Regions from separate parts of the Chryseobacterium sp. YR221 genome, predicted to be linked through region 2. Evidence: riboswitches for the same ligand, from Rfam matches in the RefSeq annotation. Region 2 holds a riboswitch; the other holds the start of a gene.
What was found. Region 2 has a riboswitch for thiamine pyrophosphate ahead of thiS (sulfur carrier protein ThiS). Riboswitches for the same ligand answer to the same signal wherever they lie in the genome.

Region 1: it holds a riboswitch for thiamine pyrophosphate, as region 2 does, so the genes downstream of both, thiM (hydroxyethylthiazole kinase) here and thiS (sulfur carrier protein ThiS) in region 2, are expected to answer to the same signal.

The regions. Positions count from the first base shown of each region.
Region 1 is NZ_FWXM01000005.1:91,111-97,463, forward strand. Features, by position in the region: gene B8967_RS15445 (alpha/beta hydrolase) at 1-232, shown strand, start outside; gene B8967_RS15450 (carbon starvation CstA family protein) at 443-2,284, shown strand; TPP riboswitch at 2,331-2,424, shown strand; gene thiM (hydroxyethylthiazole kinase) at 2,492-3,289, shown strand; gene thiE (thiamine phosphate synthase) at 3,286-3,921, shown strand; gene thiD (bifunctional hydroxymethylpyrimidine kinase/phosphomethylpyrimidine kinase) at 3,918-4,751, shown strand; gene tenA (thiaminase II) at 4,738-5,388, shown strand; gene B8967_RS15475 (TonB-dependent receptor plug domain-containing protein) at 5,461-6,353, opposite strand, start outside.
Region 2 is NZ_FWXM01000006.1:282,939-289,291, reverse strand. Features, by position in the region: gene B8967_RS18400 (thiazole synthase) at 1-614, opposite strand, end outside; gene B8967_RS18395 (thiamine phosphate synthase) at 686-1,312, opposite strand; gene B8967_RS18390 (thiamine phosphate synthase) at 1,353-1,940, opposite strand; gene thiC (phosphomethylpyrimidine synthase ThiC) at 1,937-3,748, opposite strand; gene thiS (sulfur carrier protein ThiS) at 3,773-3,979, opposite strand; TPP riboswitch at 4,037-4,134, opposite strand; gene B8967_RS18375 (hypothetical protein) at 4,235-5,071, opposite strand; gene B8967_RS18370 (RluA family pseudouridine synthase) at 5,087-5,767, opposite strand; gene B8967_RS18365 (hypothetical protein) at 5,776-6,093, opposite strand; gene panB (3-methyl-2-oxobutanoate hydroxymethyltransferase) at 6,097-6,353, opposite strand, start outside.

The DNA.
Region 1 (6,353 bases), on a different contig from region 2:
GGTTAATGTTGTTTCAGGTGGGGTTCCTACTTTAATTATGCAGGGCAATAAAGACAAGATTGTCCCTTTAAGTCAATCAAAAAAGCTCTACCGAAGATTAAAAAGAGCAAATATCCAGACTTCCTTAGTGGTTGTGGATAATGGAGTCCACAGTTTCAGTACTACCGACAAACCCTATCTTGACAGGCTCACAGATCAGATGGTAGATTTCATCATTTCTCAGAAAAAATAATATATACACACAAAACAAGCATAACACACACATACAAACTGATAATCAATATTATAATTTAACAAAAAACACACACAAATAGCAAATTTGCTAAATTAGTATACATATCATCAATTTTTACACTTAAAATAATTAACTTGGCTAATATTTGAATTATTAATAACAAAATAGGATTCAATTTTAATTATTCACTACAAAAATCAAAATGATATGGATTTCCTGAACAATATCAATGCGCTTACTCTCATTTTTGCATCAGTCCTCATTTTTGCTATAGCTTATCGTGTGTATGGCATCTTTATCGCCAATAAAGTTCTTCGTCTCAATGACCAGCATACAACCCCGGCTGTTGAATTTGCAGACGGAAAAGATTATGTCGCTACGAATAAAAATGTACTTTTCGGACATCACTTTGCAGCTATTGCTGCTGCAGGCCCTTTGGTAGGTCCTGTCCTGGCTGCACAGTTTGGTTATTTGCCCGGTGCCCTATGGATCTTAATTGGCTGTGTATTGGGAGGAGGTGTACATGATATGGTGGTATTATTTGCTTCCGTAAGACATAAAGGGCAGAGTCTTGCCACCATAGCTTCAAAGGAGATCGGTAAAGCAACCGGTACGGTAGCAGGGTTTGCCATCTTATTTATCTTGATCCTTACCCTGGCAGGGTTATCCCTGGCATGCATCAATGCCATGCATGAAGCTTCCTGGTCTTTGTTTACAGTGGTGATCACAATGCCTATTGCAGTAATTATGGGACTGATCATGCGGTATAAAAAGAACAGTGTACTCTTTGCCAGTATTTTAGGCGGAATTCTTTTAATAGCGGGAATTATTGGTGGACACAGCCTCATGCAGAATCCCACTATGAATAATTTATTTTCGTGGGATATCAAGACCATTTCCATTGCTATTCCATTATATGGTTTTTTAGCTTCTGTATTACCGGTTTGGTTATTATTGGTTCCTCGTGATTATCTTTCTACATATTTAAAAATAGGAACGATCATTATGTTGGCTATAGGAGTTATTGTCATTCATCCTACTGTACAGATGCCGGCACTTACCGCTTTTGTAAACGGAGGAGGTCCTGTCATTGGTGGTCCTGTGCTTCCATTTATTTTTATTGTGATTGCCTGTGGTGCTATCTCGGGCTTTCATGCTGTCATTGCTACGGGAACAACTCCAAAAATGCTTAATAAAGAAAGAGAAATTCTTTTTGTGGGCTATGGTGCCATGCTTGTAGAGGGTTTTGTTGCACTAATGGCTCTCATTGCTGCATGTACATTAATGCCGGGGGATTATTTTGCCATCAACACTCCAAAAGAATCATATGACGCTTTTCTTGCAGCACATCCTGCCTTACATGGAGTAGACATAGATTATTATTCACAAAAGATTGGTATTGATCTTCATGGCAGAACTGGCGGGGCTGTTTCACTTGCCGTGGGAATGGCTCACATCTTTAATAAGATCCCTTATATGGATCAATTAACCGCATACTGGTATAATTTCGCCATTATGTTTGAGGCCGTATTTATCCTGACAGCCATTGATGCAGGAACAAGAGTCGGGCGCTTCTTTTTACAGGAAATGCTGGGTTCTGTGATTCCAAAATTCAATGATAAAAACTGGGTTCCCGGAATTATTATCAGCAGCCTTCTTTTCACTTTTGCCTGGGGATACCTGGTATACACCGGAAATGTAAGCAGTATCTGGCCACTATTCGGGATCAGCAATCAATTACTTGCCGCTTGCGGATTGATTGTCTGTACGACTATGCTGATCAGGATGAACAGAGGAAAATATGCTTTATGCTCGGCTATTCCGGGTGTTTTTATGGCTGGAATTACTTTTTGGGCCGGCTATATCCAGGTTGCTACGATCTATATTCCAAAAGAACAGTACTTATTGGCTGCTTTAGCAGTAACAGCTATGGTACTGATGCTTATTGTTTTTATCGGAGCTTTTATAAAATGGTATGAGCTCTTAAAAATCAATACTACGAAAACAGATTTTTATGGAGAACAGGTAAAGGAACTTGTGGAAAGATAAAATTACGGGGAAGGTTTTTGCCCGGTCTGATAATTTTTATACATTTGTTTTGCTTTAGGGGTATTCTGAAAAAGAATTGAGAGAGTCCCTTTGAACCTGATACGGCTTACACCGACGTAGGGAAAAGCAAAATTACATGACCCGCTCATGTGGTTTTTGTTTTGGATTTTTTCCTAAAGCTATTTTTATTTTAATGATAAGATAACAATGGAAAAAATACTTTGGCAGCAAGTGCAGCTTGTAAAACAAAAATCTCCCCTGGTTCACAACATCACCAACTATGTAGTCATGAACAATACAGCCAATGCCCTTTTGGCTGTTGGAGCCTCTCCCATTATGGCACATGCCCGGTCTGAGATCAAAGAAATGATCGGTATTGCCCATTCCGTAGTGATCAATATAGGAACGTTAGATGAATATTGGTCAGAGTCTATGCTTCTGGCAGCTGAAACAGCACATTCCGTAAATAAACCATGGGTTTTAGATCCTGTGGGTGCCGGAGCAACCTCTTTTCGTGATCAGATTTTACAACAACTCTTACAATATCAACCTAGTGTTATCAGAGGAAATGCCTCAGAGATTATTGCACTGGCCAAAGCTAATACCACTGTTACTAAAGGAGTAGATAGTACCGCTCAAAGTAATGACGCGGTTCATGCTGCTCAAATACTGATGCAACACTACCATTCAACAGTCTGTATTTCCGGTGAAACGGATATTATTATAAGCCCACAGCAGAGCTTTTTCATTAAAAACGGACATCCGCTTATGACTAAAGTAACAGGTCTTGGATGTTCTGCTACCGCATTAACAGGTGCGTTTATAGGTAGTGTGGAAGATAAAACATTGGGTGTTGCTGCTGCAATGGCATTAATAGGCATTGCTGGAGAACTGGCTGTCCAGCAAAGTAGAGGCCCCGGAAGTCTTCAGGTTAACCTGATTGATAAACTGTACAATATAACAGAAGAAGAATTCATCCAAAACCTAAAGATAGAACAAAAATGAGCCTGCATCCTTTCTCCTACCAACTATACCTTGTGATTTCTGAAGCTGATTGCATTGGAAAAAACTTTCTGACAGTTGCCGAAGAAGCCATCTTGGGCGGAGTGGACATTATCCAGCTCAGAGAAAAAAATGACAGTACCGAATTGTTCCTCCAAAAAGCCCAAAAGCTTATGGAAATTACAGAAAAGTATGGTATTCCCCTCATTATAAATGATCATATAGAAGTTGCTGGAAAAGTAAATTCTGCGGGTATTCATGTTGGGAACAGTGATACTGCACCTACTTTTTTAAGACAACTACCTTCTATCCAAAATAAAATCATTGGATATTCTATTGAGTACCTGGCCCAGCTTGAAAATGAACAGACAATGGTTTCTGATTATCTTGGTATAAGCCCTGTATTTAAAACACATACCAAAACAGATACCATTACAGAATGGGGGCTTGAAGGTGTTGCAAAAATCCGACAGCTTACAGAAAAACCGCTGGTCGCCATAGGCAGTATACATCTTGGAAATGCGAAGGAAGTCCTCAACGCCGGAGCAGACTCCCTTGCTGTAGTTTCCGCAATATGCAGTGCTGCAAATCCCCAGAAAGCAGCATATGAATTAAAAAATGAGATTTTAAAATGAAAAAATACAAATACCCGTCCGTATTGACCATTGCAGGTTTTGACGGAAGTGGTGGCGCAGGTATTCAGGCAGATATCAAAACAGCTTCTGCTTTAGGCTGCTTTTCCACCTCAGTATTAACGGCCCTGCCTGTACAAAATACACAGGGAGTAAGAACAATATATCCTATTCCTGTGGAAGCAGTAGCCGATCAGATCAAAGCGATTCTGGATGATATTTTTCCTGATGCCATTAAGATAGGAATGGTACATACTCCACAGTTGGTTGAGACTATTGTTTCCACATTATCACAGTATACAAGAATTCCGGTTGTATTTGACCCTGTAATGGTTGCTACCAGCGGGCATAGGCTTATTGAGGAGGAAACCATCACAGCGATCACAGAAAAACTATTTCCAATTGCTGATATCATTACCCCCAATATGGATGAAGCAGCAATTTTAGCCGGCATGAAAGTCGAAACGCTGGAAGATTTATATACTGCAGGTGAAAAAATAAAACAGTTAGGCTGCAAGAGCATACTTCTCAAAGGTGGCCATCAGGAAACCTCCACCATCACCTCTTTATTCTATGATGAACATGGACAATACCATACTTTTGAAACGCTGAAACTAAACACCAATAATACCCATGGTTCCGGCTGTACTCTTTCTTCTGCAATAGCTGCTTACCTGGCTCAGGGAAAAAGCTTATATGATTCTGTTTCTTTAGGACAGGACTATGTTTATGAGGCTATAAAAAACAGCATAGATGTACAGACAGGGTATGGCAATGGCCCTCTTAACCACTTTTTTAATCCTCAAAAACTCATCAAAAATGAAATGGTCTGAACAAACCTGGCAAACAATAGAAGAATATTATCAGTCTATTCTTAGCATGCCTTTTATCAAAGAATTATCAGATGGTTCCTTACCTCAGGAAAAATTCCGTTTTTATATGGCTCAGGATTCATTATACCTTGAACATTTTGGCAGAACCCTCTCCCTGATTGCTGCAAAAATCCCGGATCTCCAGGATGTTCTTACTTATATGCGATTTGCTGAAAATGCTATTGTAGTGGAAAATGCACTGCACGAATCTTATTTTAAAGATTTCGGACTTACAGATAAAGGTGTTTTACAGCCTGCCTGCCATCATTACATTCATTTTCTGAGAAGTACCGCTGCCTTAGAATCTGTAGAAATTGCCATTGCCGCCGTGCTTCCTTGTTTTTGGATCTACAGAGAGGTTGGAAATTATATTTATCAAAAACATAATACCATCAACAATCCTTATGAACAATGGATTGCCACCTATTCCGGAGAAGAGTTTTCAGCTGCCGTAGACCAGGCTATTTTCATCTGTGATACAATAGCAGAAAAAACCACTGAGGAAACACGAAAAAAAATGACCGAAGCTTTTATAACTGCCTCCAGAATGGAATATCATTTCTGGGAAGCAGCTTATGAATTAAAAACATGGAAGTAATTTCCTCCGTTTTCAGACATAAAAAAAGACTGTTCATTTTCAGAACAGTCTCCCTTCAAATTTTTATAACCATTAAAAATTAAAATTCAGTCTTGTGAAAACATATCTCCCGTTCTGCCCAAACTGAGAAGTAGAACGTGAATAAACAAACTGGTCATTATTAGTAGACGCAGGAAGGTTTTTAGTAGGATAAATATCAAATAAATTGTTTACACCAAGTGTCAGTCCAATGTTTTTGGTAAACTGATAGGCCAGAGAAAGATCCGTAATAATCTTGTCTCCAATCTGCTGATGTTCATTGAATCCGATAATTCCGTCTCCGTTGGCATCGATAATATCTGCTCCCGTTACTTTTCCGAAATACGTATTTCTAAGATAGAAACTCGCATTTTTCCATGAAAGGGTATGAGAAAGACTGGCCTTTACTCTCGGTACGGCTTCTTCCAGATATACTCTGGATTTTTCTGAGAAATACACTTTTTCAAGCTTTGCAGACTGTAGAAGTCCTGAAGAATGGATGTCTCCTACCTGTTTAGTTTGACTAAGATTGACAGCAAAGCTATTATCCAGTTTTAGACCTGAAAATCTGACATTATGCGAAATAACCACATCCACCCCTTTGGTTTCCGTATCAATAGCATTGGTAAAAAGCTGTGCTCCGTTAATACCTAAATCATCATAGACTTTTTGTGCAGCAGCAGGTACATCTGCTCTTAAAAACTGGTCTGTAAGAATAATTCTGTTGTCTATTCTCGTAAAGTATCCGTCTGCTGTAAAGGTCAAATTAACAGAAGGAATTTTATAGGTAAATCCTACACTTGCAGATTTTGAAGTTTCTTGTTTCAGTTTCGGGATTTCCAATAATCCTGCTACCGCCGAATCATTACTGAAAGTTCCTACTTCCAGAAGCTGATTGTTGGTAAATAAAGTAGAAGTTACATTATAATAAATCTGATGAATAGAAG
Region 2 (6,353 bases):
ACGGCATCTGCCCCCATTTCCATTGCTTTTGCAGCGTCAGAAGGTGCTCCTATTCCTGCATCTACAACAACGGGTACATTACTTTGGCTGATGATAATTTCTAAAAAATCTAATGTTCTTAACCCTTTATTGGTTCCGATAGGTGCTCCTAAAGGCATAACCACGGCCGTTCCGGCATCTTCAAGACGTTTACATAAAACGGGATCTGCATGGATATAAGGCATCACTATAAATCCCAGTTTTGCAAGCTCTTCCGTAGCGTACAAGGTTTCAATAGGATCAGGCAGCAAATATTTGGGATCAGGATGAATTTCCAGTTTCACCCAATTGGTCTCCAGTGCTTCTCTCGCTAATTGGGCTGCTAATACGGCCTCTTTTGCCGTTCTGGCCCCTGAAGTATTAGGAAGGAGATGAACATGGGTTTCTCTTAATGACTCAAGCAAATCGTCTTCTGCCGACTGCGCGTCAATTCTTTTCAATGCCATGGTCACCATATCTGTTCCTGAAGCGACAACAGATGATGTCATATCTCTAAGACTTCCGAATTTTCCTGTTCCTAAAAACAATCTTGATTCAAAGGTCCTGTCTGCTATTATCAATTTTTGATTATTCATATTCTCTATTTATTTTTCCCAAGAAGTACAGTCTTTATTTTAGACTTTTCTTTACTTGTCTAAAAGTTTCGTTACTGGCAATTGTATATCATTGCCTTTTTTAATGTGTTAATAATAGATGGTTGTTTTGTGATCTTTCCTGAAACGGAAATCCCATAAATCCCGATTTGCTGTAATGGCACAATATCTTCAAGGGTAACACTTCCAATGGCAAATATTTTAGGAATCTCTAAGGATCTTTCTTTCAGGTGATCAATGATCTTCTGATATCCTTCAAAGCCCAGAACAGGGCTCAGTTTTTCTTTGGTAGCTGTAAACCTTAATGGTCCTAAACCAATATAGTTACACGGCTCATGCATCCTTTGAAGAACATCAGCTATTGTATTTGCCGTCCCCCCGATTATTTTATGCTCTCCCAAAAACAGTCTTGCTTCTTTAACAGATCCGTCATTCAATCCCAAATGAACACCATCTGCATCAATCTCCTTTGCTAGCTGCACATTATCATTAATAATAGAGACCGCCTCATATTCCGAACATAGCTGTTTTGCAATTTCACAAAGACCGGTCAATTCTCTTTCTGGAGCATTTTTCCATCGCACCTGTACCCATTTTACTCCATGGTCTAAAGCTTTCCTGATATTTAGCTCCTGCTCTTCTTTTGTATTTCCCTGTGATATGTATTGTAATTTTTCCATAGGTAGTAAGTATCCCGCTAAAGAGGGATCCGTTTTTTAATTATAAAAAGACTTTTTTTCTGCATTTCATAAAAGCTTCTAATGGTTCTTTACGCTCCCAGATACCGCCAAGCAAAGCAGCTCCATCTGCACCGGCATCAAAAACGTTCTGAATATTCTCCGCATCAATGCCTCCTAAAGCAATCAGTTTTACATGCTCATTATTCCGGGAGTTTATATCCTCCATAACGGTTGTATTTTCACCATATCCTTTTTTAGAAATACTTGGAAAGAATGGGCTTATGAAAGCATATTCCCATTCTTTTTCTAACCTGTTATATACTCTGATATCATGTACTGAGGTTGATATTGTATGCTCTTCCACCACAGGTTTGTATTTCTTTTCTTCCCGATCAGCTTCCCTATAATGAAACCGTGATATATTATATTCTTCTCCAAGCCCATAATGCGTATGCAAAACCAATTGAGGATAAAAAGACTGATCAATATTGCTGATAAAAGCAGTCAATTCACTTTTGCTGATCCCGGGTTTTCTGATATGAAGTAAATCCAGACCTTCCTGAAACATCTGATTAATAATCTCAGTTTCATTGGGAAACTTCTGTTCAGGAGTAATCACAAGGATCATATATAAATTTCCTTCCCTTTTTCGATAAATTCCTGAGACTTGTCCAGCATTCCTTGTTCTGCGGATTCCCTGATTTCCTGAGTGATTTTCATAGAACAGAATTTTGGTCCGCACATAGAACAGAAGTGGGCAATTTTTGCTCCTTCTGCAGGAAGAGTCTCATCATGATAAGCTCTTGCCGTATCCGGGTCCAGCGAAAGATTAAACTGATCTTCCCATCTGAATTCAAACCTGGCTTTACTTAATGCATTATCCCTGTATTGTGATCCGGGATGTCCTTTTGCCAGATCTGCAGCATGCGCAGCCAGTTTATAAGTGATTACCCCATCTTTAACGTCTTTTTTATTCGGAAGACCTAAGTGTTCTTTTGGAGTTACATAACAAAGCATGGCACATCCGAACCATCCAATCATTGCGGCTCCAATTCCTGAAGTAATATGATCATAACCCGGTGCGATATCCGTTGTCAAAGGGCCTAATGTATAAAATGGAGCTTCATGGCATTCTTCCAGCTGTTTATCCATATTTTCTTTAATCATATGCATTGGAACGTGGCCGGGACCTTCAATCATTACCTGTACATTATGTTTCCATGCAATTTTTGTCAGCTCTCCTAAAGTTTCCAGTTCAGCAAATTGTGCGGCATCATTAGCATCCGCTATGGATCCGGGACGAAGACCATCCCCAAGAGAAAAAGCGACATCATACTTCTTCATGATCTCACAAATCTCTTCAAAATGGGTATATAAAAAGTTTTCTTTATGATGGAAAAGGCACCATTTAGCCATGATAGAACCTCCCCTGGACACAATTCCCGTTACTCTATTGACTGTCAAATGAATATACCTTAATAAAACTCCAGCATGAATGGTAAAATAAGAAACTCCCTGTTCTGCCTGCTCGATCAGAGTATCTTTAAAAACTTCCCATGTAAGGTCTTCAGGCACTCCTTTTACTTTTTCCAATGCCTGATAAATAGGAACTGTACCGATAGGCACCGGGCTGTTTCTGATAATCCATTCTCTTGTTTCATGGATATTCTTTCCTGTGGAGAGGTCCATGATGGTATCAGCTCCCCATCGGCAGGCCCATACTGCTTTCTCTACCTCTTCATCTATGCTGGAAGAAACAGCACTGTTTCCTATATTCGCATTAATCTTTACCAAAAAATTCCTCCCAATGATCATGGGTTCGCTTTCCGGGTGATTGATATTATTGGGAATAATAGCTCTTCCTGCTGCAATTTCATCTCTTACAAATTCCGGAGTGATTTTACCTTTCGGAGTATTTGCGCCAAAACTGTTTCCGGTATGCTGAAAAGCCATCTCTTTTGAAACCGTTCCAAGCTGTTCAATACGTTGGTTCTCTCTAATCGCCACATACTCCATTTCAGCGGTGATGATTCCCTGTTTTGCATAATACAGCTGGGTAAGTTCCTTACCTTCCTGGGCAACTTTGGGTCTGTGATCATAAGAAAAACGCAGTTCATCAAGACGTGGATCTGCTAAACGGGCTTTTCCGTATTCAGATGATATTCCACTTAGGATGTTTACATCTTTTCTGTCTAAAATCCATTGTTCTCTTATTCTCGGAAGCCCTTTTTGAATATCAATTTCTGCATTGACATCCGTATAAGGACCTGAAGTATCGTAAACCGTTACAGGAGCATTGTCTTCAAAGCCTCCTTTGGTAAGCTTGGTAGGACTAAGTGCTATTTCACGCATTGCTACATTGATAGGATGTATTGTTCCTTCAACATAGATTTTCTTTGAGTTCGGAAATGGTGAACACGTAATTGAATGAGCCATAAATATTGGTATTAAATATGAAAATTAGCCGCCTTGAGTGGCAGTAATGATTAAAACTGAATCTTGATCTTTGAGAAATGTCTCTGCCCAGGCGGACAGTGGAATAATACGGTTGTTTACAGCTACAGCAATCCCTTTTTTCTTTCCGGGGAGTTCCATAGCCAATAATGCTTCCAGATTATCGGGAAGTATATCAAATGTTTTTCGGGTGTGGTTGATTATAAGTTCCATTCCTAATAATTTAAATATACTTTAGGAATGGCCATTATTGTACAATAGAATGCACAGCAAAAGTCATCTGCTTTTCCCTACGCTGGTATAATCCAGATCAGGTTCAAAGGGTAAAGTCTCAGTCTGTTGGTCAACAGACACCCCTAAAGTCTGGGACGAAGGTAGGTATTTTTTCAGAACGGGCAAAATTGAATTTTCCTTAAACAAAAAACCACCTCAAAATTGAGATGGCCTATTTATCTGTACTAATTATTTTTAATAGTAAAGTTTTACATTTCCATTAGAGTCATACTGATTCACCCATTTTGATTCTCCAATTCCACTGTTATATAGTTTTACCTCTTTCTGAAAGTTATTTTTTGATAGTGAAAAATAAAAGTATTCTTCAAAAATCTGCAGCTTTTTAAAAGGATTGGGGGCTGTATCAAAATTACTGAACTCTACTGTATTTTCTATGTGAAAATCAACGTTATTATGCCTTTCTACTTCAACAGATTTTTTCAGATTCCCTATATTATCATAAGTAAATCTTTTAGCTATCGTCCAAATAAAGTCATCAGGATCAGTCGGATCATAAGGCATGTTTGGAAACGTTGTTAAAATTTCAATGAGTTTTCCAGATGAATCATAACTATAATTCAGATGTTTATCAAAATACGGATTATCTACTGAAGGAATAATAGATTTCATTATTCTTCCCTGATTGTCAACTTCAAATGTTCTTTTATTGATTGGGACAATATAGTCAGGACTACTGCTGAATGTAGAAATAGAAATTATATTCCCATTATAGGAAACACTGGTATAAATGTCTTTAGAAAAATGTGTAGGGTTATATCCTGTATTAGGATCAATAAATATAAAACCTCCCACTTTTTTAACAACCCTTCCCTGAGAATCATATTCAAAATAGATATTAGGGTCTGTCATATTTCCCACCCCATTAGGTGATAAAACCGGAAAGTTCCAGGATATTTTATTAGGGCGATCCACAGTTCTTTGCTGTGGATTTTCTGTCAATATTTCATCATTGTTACTAGAACAAGATGCAAAAGCCATTAATATGGCAAAGCACAATAATTGAATTTTCATGTATTTTAGTTTTTTTTACGCCTCACAAGCTCTCCAGATTGCATCATTTTGCGGAACCGGTGCTGTAATTTCGATCTTTTCTTTGGTTACCGGATGAATGAACTCCAATTTTCTTGCATGAAGGTTAATTCCTCCGTCAGGATTGGAACGGGGTGCCCCATATTTAAGATCTCCTTTGATGGGAATTCCCGTTTTAGATAATTGGGCACGGATCTGATGATGTCTGCCTGTTTCCAGATCAATTTCAAGAAGTATATAATTATCAAGTGTTTTAATAACATGATAGGTTAAAATCGCTTCTTTAGCTCCTTCTGTCACTTTTGGAAAAACAATAGCTTTATTGTTTTTTTCATTTTTCTTTAAGTAATGAACCAGCCTCTGGCTTTGTGGAATCATTTCTTTTCCTACCACAGCCCAATACGTCTTTTTAACCTCACGGTTTTTGACCATTTGAGTCAGGCGGGAAAGTGCTTTGGAAGTTTTAGCATAGATTACCAAGCCTGAAGTAGGACGGTCTATACGATGAACCAAGCCGAGAAAAACATTCCCCGGCTTAGCATCTCTTATTTTTATAAAATTCTTTATAGATTCTAATAGTGATTCATCGCCGGTTTTATCTCCTTGTACAAGTTGACCGACTTTTTTGTTAACCACCAGAAGATGGTTATCTTCATATACAATCTGCTCCTTCATAATTCTTCAGTCTATCTTCTTCTATTGGACAGCGAAAGAATAATCCCCCCCAAAAGGCCAATGGTTTTAAGTGCTGAAAGTTTTGAATCTTCAGGTAGAAAGGCTCCGATAACACAAATTCCTGCCGCAGCATACATGGCATAGACAAAGTTTTTATTGGTAAGCAATGGGGCCTGGATAAAGAAACTGGCACCTATCAGTACATAAAAAACTTTTCGGGAAAGCAGGTGATTTATTTCCGGAGAAAAAAGATTAAACCAGCCTATAGCAAGACAAATAAGTGCTGCGATAGATAAGATTCCCTGGATAGATTGTTGTTGATTTTGCATAAATTAATAGCTTTCGTTTTCGTTTGGAAATTCTACAGTCTTTACATCTTTCACGTATTGAGCAACAGCTCCTGTTATTTCAGTATAAAGATCAAGGTATCTTCTTAAGAATTTCGGACTGAATCCTTTATTCATTCCCACCATATCATGATAGACCAAAACCTGTCCGTCACAGTCAGCTCCGGCGCCAATTCCAATAGTAGGGATAGAAATACTTTCCGTTACTCTTTTAGCCAGATCAGCAGGAATTTTCTCTAAGA